Linked DNA regions of Lentisphaera araneosa HTCC2155. The protein of the gene in region 2 binds, or shares a complex with, the protein of the main gene of each other region. Links are inferred from orthologs where the notes say so. Each region holds a gene or a part of one and is shown on either strand. Other genes may lie near its edges. The genes, in order: accD and accB.

Evidence for each region.
Region 1: the proteins of accB (region 2) and accD are in contact, whole or in part, in a solved structure (PDB 8UXZ), measured with the Escherichia coli proteins. The link is inferred for Lentisphaera araneosa HTCC2155 from one-to-one orthologs.

The regions. Positions count from the first base shown.
Region 1 is NZ_ABCK01000009.1:16,573-22,521, reverse strand. The notes cover bases 1,747-4,561. They hold accD (acetyl-CoA carboxylase, carboxyltransferase subunit beta), read left to right. Parts: upstream 1,747-2,626; coding sequence 2,627-3,496; downstream 3,497-4,561. Other genes in these bases: dnaX (DNA polymerase III subunit gamma/tau), read left to right, coding at 3,704-4,561; LNTAR_RS10680 (ComF family protein), read left to right, coding at 1,940-2,623; LNTAR_RS10685 (CPBP family intramembrane glutamic endopeptidase), read left to right, coding at 1,747-1,947. Also shown: LNTAR_RS10695 (OmpH/Skp family outer membrane protein), read left to right, coding at 1-4; lpxD (UDP-3-O-(3-hydroxymyristoyl)glucosamine N-acyltransferase), read left to right, coding at 7-1,026; more of LNTAR_RS10685, read left to right, coding at 1,033-1,746; more of dnaX, read left to right, coding at 4,562-5,949.
Region 2 is NZ_ABCK01000002.1:338,675-344,788, forward strand. What follows is about bases 1,983-4,962. They hold accB (acetyl-CoA carboxylase biotin carboxyl carrier protein), read right to left. Parts: upstream 3,700-4,962; coding sequence 3,265-3,699; downstream 1,983-3,264. Other genes in these bases: alaS (alanine--tRNA ligase), read left to right, coding at 1,983-2,258; LNTAR_RS02745 (Asp23/Gls24 family envelope stress response protein), read right to left, coding at 2,332-2,838; LNTAR_RS02750 (Asp23/Gls24 family envelope stress response protein), read right to left, coding at 2,839-3,249; LNTAR_RS02760 (IspD/TarI family cytidylyltransferase), read right to left, coding at 3,790-4,428; LNTAR_RS02765 (hypothetical protein), read right to left, coding at 4,428-4,962. Also shown: more of alaS, read left to right, coding at 1-1,982; more of LNTAR_RS02765, read right to left, coding at 4,963-6,114. UniProt on the Escherichia coli protein: This protein is a component of the acetyl coenzyme A carboxylase complex; first, biotin carboxylase catalyzes the carboxylation of the carrier protein and then the transcarboxylase transfers the carboxyl group to form malonyl-CoA.

The DNA.
Region 1 (5,949 bases), on a different replicon or contig from region 2:
ATAAGAATGAAAGCCCTTAATCTCACGCAGATTCTCGAAATCACCGAAGGAACTGCTAACCGAGAAGCTGACATCACAATCAAGGAAGTCAGCGCCTTAATAGATGGGAGCATAAATTCAATTTCCTTCTTAGGCAATAAGCGCTACATCTCTCAAATCAAGGATTCTCAAGCAGCCATCATCTTGGTTGACAAGGAATTCGACACACAAGGCTTTGACAAACTATTCATCTCTTGTGAAGACCCTTCCGCGTCTTTTACAAAAGTTGCTAACTACTTTGCTCCACCCACAATTGAATACCAAGCAGGGATCGATCCCGCTGCGAACATCGCAGAAAACGCCCAAATAGGTGAAGACGTCTACATTGGCCCAGGTGCGATCATTATGGATGGCGCCACAATTGGAAATAATGCAGTCATTTGCGCCAACGCCTACGTGGGCCACCAAGCTGAAATCGGCGCCTACTCCATCCTTTACCCAAACTCTACGGTTAGGGAACGTTGCATTATTGGCCAACGCGTCATTTTACACAGCTCCTGCGTGATTGGTACAGACGGCTTTGGTTTCATACCAGGCAAAGACGGCCATAAGAAAATCCCTCAAATCGGCATTGTTCAATTACATGATGATGTGGAAGTTGGCTCTTGTACAACTATTGACCGCGCTCGCTTTGGCAAAACAATCGTCGGCGAAGGCACCAAACTTGACAACATCATTCAAATTGGCCACAATGTCATCATCGGCAAACACTGCTTCATCGTTTCTCTTGTAGCGATTGCGGGCAGCGTTCAAATTGGCAACTTTGTGACGATTGCTGGGCAAGCAGGGATCAGCGGCCATCTACAGATCGGAGATGGTTGCACCATCATGGGTAAAGCTGGTGTTACACGCGATCTCAACCCAGGTGAAGTCGTCATGGGCATGCCTGCCACATCTAGACGAGAATTCATTGCGGACCGCGCACAACTCCGCAAAATCTCGAAACTCGAAAAACGCCTTAAAGCGCTCGAAGAAAAACTAAAATAAGCCCCAATGAACGAAGACCGCAAAAAGATTATTGCACTCACCACCTATCTTTTGAGTGTCTTCATCCTCGGCAGTTTAATCTGTCCTCTTCTTTGGGAGATCATTCACAATACCCCCTTAAAAAATATTGAATCTATAGGCGAAGCCTCTTTTGGCAAAGTTTGCAACCGTGCTTTTATGCTCGTTGCTTTCGGGGGCCTCTGGCCCTTAGCTAAACAACTTAACTGCACCACCAAAGACGACTTTGGCTTAGCCATCCCTCGCAAATCATTTCTAAAAGAATTCGGCATGGGCTTCATCTTTGGAGCCATAACCCTCCTATGCTTAGCACTCTTTTTCTATTTCATCGAATTACGTACACTCAAAAGTGGCCCCATCGATGAACGCATCCTCAAAGGCATTCGCAAAGGCGTTGTAACTGGAATTGTCGTTGGTTTAATCGAAGAGATTTTTTTTCGCGGCATCCTCACTCGCATCCTCTCTCGACTTGGCACCCTGTTCATGGCCATTTTCATCAGTTCCACCATCTATGCCGCAGTCCACTTCATAAAAGGCGATTCCAGCACCAATTATGACGTCATTCATTGGCACAGTGGCTTCACCTACCTCAAAAGCGCCTTTGGCCTCTATGCCGACCCCCGATTTATTGGATCATTCCTCACATTACTAACCGTCGGCATTTTCCTAGCCGCCCTCACATTAAAACGAGGTAATATCGCCCTGGCAGCTGGGATTCATGCTGGCTGGGTCTGTATCATCAAAGGCAATTCAAATGTCACTAGAACAGACGGAGACTCTCCCTATTACTGGCTTGTGGGAAACTACGATAAATTCACTGGCTACGCCGCTTTTTTATGGCTCGCTATCATCTGCTTAGGCACCTGGTTCTTTCTAGAAAAACGCAACAAAAATTGTGCTTAATTATATCTACCCGGATGTATGTGTCTGCTGTGAAGCACCCACACCTCCCGAATCGCCTCTTTGTGAAACCTGTACAAAAAAACTCAGCTATATCGATCACGAAAACACTTGTTCGTCATGTCACGGCCTTAATGATACGGCTACAAGGCTCTGTAGCAATTGCCTTAAAACTCCTCCAAAATGGTCCCATTCCACCTCCGCATTTGCTTTCGAAGGCCTAGCTCGCGAACTCATCTTGCGGTTTAAATATTCCCGTCACCTCTACCTACTCGATTTTCTTTGCAAAGAAATGAACTCCAGCTACAAAGCCAAGCAGCTACCCGAATTTGATATAATCACCTACGTGCCCATGCACCCCCTCAAAAAACTGAGCCGAGGATGGAACCAAAGTGAGCTATTAGCCAAAGAATTTGCCTCACTCTACCCAAATTCAGAATGCCTTGCACTCTTAAAACGACGCCACCTAGGGAAAGCCCAAGCTTCTAAAGCAAAGAGAGACAGACTTAAGTCAGTAAAGGATCTTTTCTCACCCAAAAATAGAGACAAGATAAAAGATCGAAGTATATTGCTTATAGATGATATATTAACCACAGGAGCCACTCTGAACGCCTGTTGCAAAGCTCTGCAACAAGAAAAGCCTAAAGAGATCTCCGTATTAACGATTGCAAGAGGATAGAACATGCCTATTTTCGGAAAAACTAAATTTTCTACTGTCAACTATGACAAAACCACGCCCACTGCGGCGATGCCCTCACTTGAGGATAGCGAAAACCCCCAAGAGGGTTTCACCAAATGCCGTAGTTGCGAAAGCCCCATTCTCATTGAAGAACTTGTGGCCAACAGTTCCATTTGTCCTAAGTGCGACTACCACTTTCCACTTCGTGCCATGGACCGTATTAACTCACTGATGACCGACTTCGAGGAAATCGACGCCAACATGCAGTCCGTTAACTTTTTAGGCTTCACTGGCTACGACAAAACTCTCACTTCCAAGCAAATGACCCTCGACACCAAAGACGCAGTAATTTGCGGCTTTGGCAAAATCAAAGGTCAAAAAACTGGCATTGTTGTCATGGACTTCAAATTCATGGGCGGTAGCCTCGGTTCCGTTGTGGGCGAAAAAATCACTCGCCTTGTTGAAGCCGCTACAGAAAAACGCCTTCCAGTTATTATCGTCACTGCTTCAGGTGGTGCTCGTATGCAGGAAGGCTGTGTAAGCCTCATGCAAATGGCAAAAACGAGTGGTGCACTGGCTCGACTTTCTAACAATGATCTCCCAATGATCTGTCTTTTAACTAACCCAACTTATGGCGGCGTCACAGCAAGTTACGCTTCTCTTGGAGATATTATTATTTCTGAGCCCAATGCTCTCATTGGTTTTGCAGGTGCACGAGTTATCGAAACAACCATTAAAGCTGAGCTCCCAGAGAACTTCCAAACAGCGGAATTCCTTGTTGATCACGGCCTTGTGGATCGCATCGTACATCGCGAACAACTCCAAGACGAGTTAGCACTGATTCTCGACTATGTATCAGGCAAATGCAAGTAAGTAATTTTTTTAGTACTTTTTACTATACTTCGACTGTAAAACACCAGTCTTGATGTATAGTCCAATCTCACAGTCCGGGCCCCCTGCGGCGTCTGCGTTCCGAACCTGGTCAGGCGGGGAACCGAGCAGCCATAAGGAACAATGTCGGGTGCAGGCGGTTAACCCGGGCTGTGTTTTCAAATTCCCCTTCCCAAAAGAGAATTTACTATGACCTACCAAGTTTTAGCACGTAAATGGCGTCCACAAACTTTTGATGATTTGGCTGGTCAAGACCATATCACTTCCACACTCACAAATGCGATTCGAAACCAACGCGTAGGTCATGCTTACATTTTTGTTGGCACACGCGGTATCGGCAAGACAACTTCTGCACGAATTTTTGCCAAAGCCCTCAACTGCGAAACACCTAGAGCCGACCTCAACCCTTGCGGGCAATGCACTAACTGTACTGAAATCACTCAAGGTTCTAGCATCGACGTTATCGAAATTGATGGTGCCTCCAATAATAGCGTTGACGATATTAGACAGATCCGCGAAGGCGCTCAATACACTCCTGCAAGATGCCCTTATAAAATATTCATTATTGACGAAGTCCACATGCTGTCTAATGCAGCTTGGAATGCCCTTCTAAAAACACTCGAAGAGCCACCCCCTCATATTAAATTCTTATTTGCTACCACTGAGGTTCATCGAGTTCTACCAACTATTCTTTCGCGCTGCCAAAGACTCGAACTCAAACCGATCCCACGCAATGTCATTGCAGGACGTTTGAAACACATTTGTGAAACTGAAAACGTTGCGATTGAAGATTCTGCGATTAACGCAATCTCACGAACGGCTAACGGTGGTATGCGTGATGGCTTAAGTATTCTCGATCAAATGATTTCCTTTTGTTCTGGCAATGAAATTATTTCTGAACAAGATGTCATTGACGTCTTTGGCATGAGCTCCTCTAACGAGCTCAAACTCATTGCATCGGCCATTTTACAAAACCAAGCTCCAGCACTCATTGAGGCCATTGATACACTTGCGAAAGCCGCACGTAACATGGAGCAACTCTACTCCGAACTCTTCCAACTTTTCCGTGACGTGATGATTTTACTTGAATCTCCACAACAAGCACGATCCATTCTTGACCTAGAAGAAGTTGAAATCCAACAGCTTTATGAACTCGCGCAGCTAGCCAATAATAAGCTTTTACAAAAACTACTGAATGGCTTCCTCGATTACGACGGGAAAATTCGCCACACACTCAATAAGCGCACCTACTTAGAAGTCACTCTTCTACGTATCATGAAAGATGCTCACTCATTAAGAGTGGAAGACCTCCTCAAACATATTCAGACTTTACGTAAACAAGGCAATCTTCAAGATCTAGAAGGCGACTTACCTCCACTCAGTATCACTCAAAAAAAAAATGAGTCGCTAGAAGCTCGATCACTTCGCCCTGCCACCAACGCTGAAGCTTTATCTATCGTTAAGAAACCGATTATCGACACAAAAGTTGAAGCGGAAGTAGATACAGTTAACGACACTCAAAACATCGGTGACAGCAGTGCTAGTGACACTCAAAATGACTATTATGAAGAAGACACTGCTGAAGAGACGACTCCAACAGTCGAAGCTACTGAAACTGAAGAAACTATCTCAGCAATTGTAGAAGATAAAGAAAGTCCAGAAGACGCACTTCAAACTGAAGTGGAAGAAGTAGCTCTTCAAGTGGAAGCAGCAGAACCCGTAGATAATTTCCAAGCAAGCCCGAGTACTGATCAAACACCTGCGAAACAAGAGCGACACTCCAACAGTATTGCCCTTGAACAAATGCTTGCCATTCCTACTTCGGAAAATGAAGACACTCTCACAAAAGCCGAAACGATTTTTGTCCAAAAAGATGATCCTGAACTCTCCAAAATTTTATTGCAGCCTGACTCTGAAGATGAACGCAATATTGAGACTGGAGTTGAGACTAAACCCGACGCTGAAGACTCAGAAGTCCAAGCAGAACCTGTAGTCGAAACTGAGGTTCTTCCAGAGCAAGCTAACGAGCAAGCAAACGAGCAAGCAAACGAGCAAGCCAATGTGCAAGCCAATGTGCAAGCCAATGAGCAAGCCAATGAGCAAGCCAATGTGCAAGCAACACCTGAACTTGCTAATGCAAATGAGGATTCTCGTTCAGAAGAAACAATCACTACGGAAAAACAAGAAGAAACTCTTACTCCCGAAGACGAAGAACTTGAACGTCACATTTTTGACGACAAGGAAATCGAACTCTACCTCCAGCCTGACTACACCGACCGACCTTATGCAAAAGGCTTAGTCACTGATTCAAACACGTCCGATATTCTCGGCCTTGGTCTTGAACGTTTTCGCCTTGTCGAACTCTCTGCACCCAACGACAAGAAAAATCTGACTATTGCAAAAAACAGCCTTAACATGCGCTTGGAGCAAATCCA
Region 2 (6,114 bases):
ACGATATTTGGGCAGATATTTTTAAGGCTGATGGTTTAGATCCAAAAGTTCACATTGTGAATGGCGATAAAAAAGATAACTTCTGGATGATGGGTGAAACGGGTCCTTGCGGTCCTTGTACTGAACTTCACATCGATTTGACTCCAGCTGGAGATACAAAAGGTTCCTTAGTTAATATGGATACTGATAAATGTATCGAAATTTGGAACTTGGTTTTCATTCAAATGAATGCGAATCCAGACGGAACTTTCTCAGATCTACCGACTAAAAATGTCGATACGGGTATGGGTTTTGAACGTTTAGCTTCAATTATTTTGAACACTAAAAATTTCACCGATTTCAACGGTATTATTTCTAATTATGAAACAGATATCTTTACGCCTATCTTTGATAAGTTGACTGATATTTCTGGTAAAAAATACACATCTACTCTTCCTGAAAAAAATGAATTAGGTTATTTTGTCGCTGCTAACGATCAGGAAATGGTCGATATTGCTTTCCGCGTTATTGCCGATCACATTCGTACGCTTTCTTTCTCTATTGCCGATGGTATTCAGCCTGGTAATGGCGACCGTAATTATGTTTTACGTCGCATACTTCGTCGCGCAGTTCGCTATGGTCGCACTATTGGTTTGGAGAAACCTTTCTTCTATGAGTTAGTTGATACTTTGGCTGATCAAATGGGAGAAATTTTCCCTGAATTAGCGAAAGGTCGTCAACACGTTAAGACTGTGATTAAGAGTGAAGAAGAAGCTTTCAATAGAACTTTAGATCGTGGTATCAATCTTTTTGAAAGTGAAATTTCTAAGCTCAAAAAAGGCGATAGCATTTCTGCTGCTTTTGCTTTCCGTTTAGCTGATGAACAAGGTTTCCCGCTCGATTTAACTGAATTGATGGCGCGTGAACAAGGTTATAAAGTTGATGTAGATGGTTTTGAAAAGTTGATGAATGAACAGCGTGATCGCGCTCGTGCGGCTCAAAAGAAAGAAATCATTTCACTCTCCGAAATCAAAACAACTGAGCCAACTGAGTTCATTGGATATGAAGAAGACAATTCAAATGAAGCTCAAGTTAAAGAAGTTATCAAAATGAAAAATGGCTTAGCAGTTATTTTTGATTCCTCAGTATGTTACCCAGAAATGGGTGGTCAAGTGGGTGATAGCGGAACGATTGCGGCTGGTGGTAAACTTTATCAAATTAAAGATACCCAGAAAAATGGTGATGCAACGCTTCATTACTTAGTGGGCGATGAAGCTCCTGAAGAAGGCGAAAAAGTTATTGTTTCTTACGATATTGAGCGTCGTGATAAAATCAGAAAAAATCACACAGCAACTCATCTACTTCACAAAGCTCTTCAGGATTTATTAGGTGAGCACGTAGAACAGAAGGGTTCCTTGGTAGCTGCTGATTATTTGCGTTTTGACTTCTCTCATCATCAAGGTTTAAAAGCTGATGAAATTGAAAAACTCGAGCTCTTAATCAATGAAAAAGTTATCCTTAACTCAGCTGTTGAAACTCATTTAAAGAATATTGATGAAGCGAAAGCAATGGGTGCTATGGCACTCTTTGGCGAAAAATATGATGATGATGTCAGAGTCGTTAAAATTGATGACTTTTCTTTAGAACTCTGCGGTGGAACTCACGTCAAACGTACGGGTGATATTGGCTTATTCAAAATTACTTCAGAAGGTTCTGTTTCTGCCGGTATTCGCCGTATCGAAGCTATCACGGGTATGGATGCGGTTAAATACGCTCTTAACTCAAATAAAGTTCTCCAAGGTTTAGCAGGCGATTTAAAATGTAAAGTTGATACGATTCCAGAAAGAGTCGATAAGCTCTCTAGCAATGCTAAAAGTTTACAAAAAGAGTTAGACGAGGCCAAATCCAAGTTAGTCGCTTTAGAGGCTGATTCATTGCTTGAAAAGGCTGAGGAGATCAATGGTATCAAAGTGCTCATGCTAAAAGTAGATAATGACGCTGCAACACTCAAAGATATGACCCATAGCCTTCGTAAGAAAATTGGCTCGGGAATTGTTGTTTTTGCGTCTTCCGCAAATGGCAAAGTTGTCTTAACATCTGGTGTTTCAGACGACTTAACTAAGCAAGGTTTCAAAGCTGGCGAGATTGTTAGCATTGCAGCTAAGCAAGTCGGCGGTGGCGGCGGTGGTGCCCCTACATTTGCTCAGGCAGGTGGACGTATGCCAGAAGCTATTCCATCAGCGTTTAAAGCCGTTAAAGAGCTTATTGAGAGTAAGTAAAACTTATTTACATAAGCAATAAAAAAGCCGAGTTAAATAACTCGGCTTTTTTGTGCAATGATGAAAGACTTAATTAATTTAATTCTTCAGCAGTTTCATCTATTTTTTCTAAGAGTTTTTGATTTTGCTTTTCCAAAGTTTTTTCTTTGGTTTTAAAATCTTTGACAATGATATCAACTTTTTCTAAGTTGTCGATACCAAGTCTTTCCGAGACTTGTTGGAAGACTATATCGTGAATAGCTTTGACAGTTTCAGTTACGTTAGCTCCAGGAGGAACTGAAATATAAACAGTTAGATAGTGATTGGCTTTTTTACTGTAGATAAAGACTTTCTGAACTTGAGCCTGAACTCGACCAGAAAGAACTTTATTTATGAAGTCCGAAATGGCTGTTTGGTGGATAAGGATATCACCCCTATCACCTTTGATATAGACGCCTTTAGGTTTTCTTGACTTCTTTAAAAAAGAAAGAAACCTTACGAATATAACAAAAATTATTCCAACGAGAACACCTAAGTAAAATTTAAGTGTCGCATCGCTAGAGTTAACTATATCAGAAAGCTGTTTGAGGATATCCTGCAATTAAGCTTCTTCCTCTACTTCCTGTTCTTCAACATCTTCGACTTTTACAACGTTGTGGATACGAACGTTAACAGAAGAAACTGTTTGACCCGTCATATCTTTAATTGAAGCAGTTACTTTTTTCTGAATGTTTTCAACAACTTTAGGAATGAAAACACCAAACTTAATAACCAAGTTAATCGTCACAGTGACGTCAGAACTTTCTTCGTCAATATCGACGTGAATGGGACTGTCACTCGTTTTCTTACCAATTAAGTTTGCGAGTCCGCCGACAATGCCTGAATTAGCAAATTGAACGACTTCTTCAATTTCTAGTACAGTACTGCTTACAATTGAGCTGTAGACGTCTTCAGAAATATGAATACCGTTTTTAACAGAATTATTTAAATTTACATCACTTGATTCAGACATAAGGGACTCCTTAACTTAGTTGGGTTTGATTTTGATGATTGCTTGACCGTACTCTACGGGAGTTCCATTATCAACTATAATCTCTACAACGGTGCCATTTACTTCAGATTTAATTTCGTTCATTACTTTCATTGCTTCAACGATACATACAGTTGAATCAGCAGTCACTTCGTCACCAACCTTGATGTAAGGAGCTGAATCAGGAGATGCTGAAGCATAAAAAGTACCAACGAGTTCAGATGTCACAATATGTAGACCTTCGTCAGAACTAGCTGCCGGAGCCGCCGCCGTAGGAGCTGAAGCTGCAACAGGAGCTGCAATAGCTTGTACAGGAGCTGCTACAGCGCCTTTCAGTGTGATGCTGAAAGCATCACTTTCAGTGTAATCGATTTCAGAAAGTTTATATTTCTCTAAAATTTCTGCGAGTTTTTCAATATTTTCGAAGTTCAAAAGAGCTCTCCCTTTTTATAAATTTTATGTTTAAAAACGGTCTAATCTAATATGATTATAAGTATTAATCAATCTAGGTGAAAGTATTAATTAATCTAAATCCGATGTATAGGTAATTTTCTTGTTATTCCCTTCGTGAATGTGCATGAAATAAGACTTATTTACAGCTTCCATAGCATTGGCATCATCAGTTATGGACAATTGCTTATCGATAACAAAGTTGATGGCTTCACTCAATTCTTTGCAATTGAATATTTGAGGTGTTTCAGCGGCGGTTAAAGAATCTCGTTTAAGAGTACGTATTCCCTGTTCATCACTAATTTTTATGGTGTCACTCACTTTTTTACAGAGAATGGCTCCCCCATGTTGATTAGCGGATTCAAAAGTAGCTTCAATTAGATCAGAACTAATAAAAGGTCTTGCCGCATCGTGAACGGCAACAAGCGCTTGATCTGCGCAGAGTTTGAGGCCATTAAGGACTGAGTGATAACGTTCCTTACCACCGAAGGTAATTTTGACTTGAGAGAAATCGTGCTTTTCTAGCAAAGTGAGAAAATGATCTTTTTCACTTTCAGCCAAAACGATGACAATTTTTTCTTTATCAACAACTTTAGATAAGGCTTCTAATGAATGAAGAAAAACTTCTTTATCATCAAGTTTAACGAGAAGTTTATTCCCACCAAAGCGAGAACCTGAGCCTCCACAAAGTAAAACGGCAGCTTTTTCCATTAAGGTTCAATTCCATATTGATTACTAATACTCTGACAAAATGAGGGGTAATCATTACTATAACAATAACGATAAAAATCGTAAAGTAAGCGTCGATCATAATAGTTTTTAGGATCTAATTTTGTCGAGAATATATTTTTTTTGATAAAAGCAATAATGGTTTTATCATCACCTTTTTCTCTGAGGCAATTAAATATTTTATATCTTAGAGAGGTATTATAAATATCATTCTTTGGTAAATTTTTGTAGATAGCTAAAGCTTGATCTAAATACTCTTCTTTACCTTCCAAACCATAGAGTAAAAACAAAAAGTCAGCACATTTTCCCGCTATGAAGGGATTCGGACTATTGGGATCTAATAATTTTGCTGCTTCAGCAAAATCAGCACCCTGACTCAAAGAAATAGATTTTAGAAATAGATGTTGCTGATAGAGGTATTCATCTTCTGGGAAATCATTTTCTTTATAAGAGTAATTATTATTCCGAAAATTTAAGACCCCCTTAAGTGCAGTAAGGTTTTTATCTTGCGCGTCGCCTTCTTTCAGTTCGATATCATTTCCTTCATTGAAGTTATGATATAAAACGTAGTGATGAGATGACTTAACAGAGTTTTTTGTCCAAATTTCCAAAGCTTTTTTCTTATCGTACTTATAAATTAATCGACCATAACTATTGAGTAGCTCGGCATCTTTTTTGCCTACGTAAAACTCAAGCTTTTTGATGTTTTCATATTTTTCTAAATTGGTATACTGCAGATAATTTATGTAGGCGAGTAAAACTTTTCTTTCGCTTAAAAGTTGATCTCTATAGCGAAAAATCAGGTCAAAACTATCTTTCTTTTGAAGACAGCAAACAAATGTAAAATAAAGATATTCTTCTTTATTGTAACCCTTAAAAAGTTTTAGAAATAATTCAGGACTGCGCTCGATACTCGCTTTGATAAAATAAAAATTTTCTTGGTTATTTGAATTGAGTTCTATGAGTTTATCCAAATCTTTCGCTGTAATTTTTCCCGTTTGGCTTAAAGCTATAAGTTTTTCAAAAGAATGAGTGTTAGTAAAGGCTTCGAAGGATTTTTGAGCGTATAAGGCATACTTATCATCACTATAAAAATTGCCCTGAACAAGTTTTCTAATATCGAGAATTTTACAGTTGTGAATAATGAAGTCTTTAATATCGTCAGCAATCATTTCTTTATTGGCTTTCAATATTTTATAAGCTTCCAACAAAGACATCCATTGATAAACTTTATTGGCACTTCTTAGTTCTTGAAAGTTCTCAATAATGAAAGAGTTAATTTCTATTAAGTCTTCTTTTTTCACTAAATAATAAAGTTTGTAAAAAGGACTAGTGATAGAGTCAAAGTCATCGAGGTTAAGCAGTCGACTCAAGTCATTTTTTGGACTGCTATTTTTAGCTTTTTTAATATTGATAAAATCTATCAATTCTTGGTTTTTTAAACTTTCATCTAAATCATCAAAATGACCTAAAGCTAAATGACAATAATTCTTTAAATAATTTATATAATCATTATCAATACGAGCTATTTGAATGACTTCTAGAGCTTTTTCATATTTTTTTTGACGAATTAAGGTTTTTACATAAGCTTTAAAATGCTCGACTTTTCCTTTTTTTTCCCAATACTTCTTGTAGAGAACCTCTGCTTCAGCATAGTTTTTATCAGAA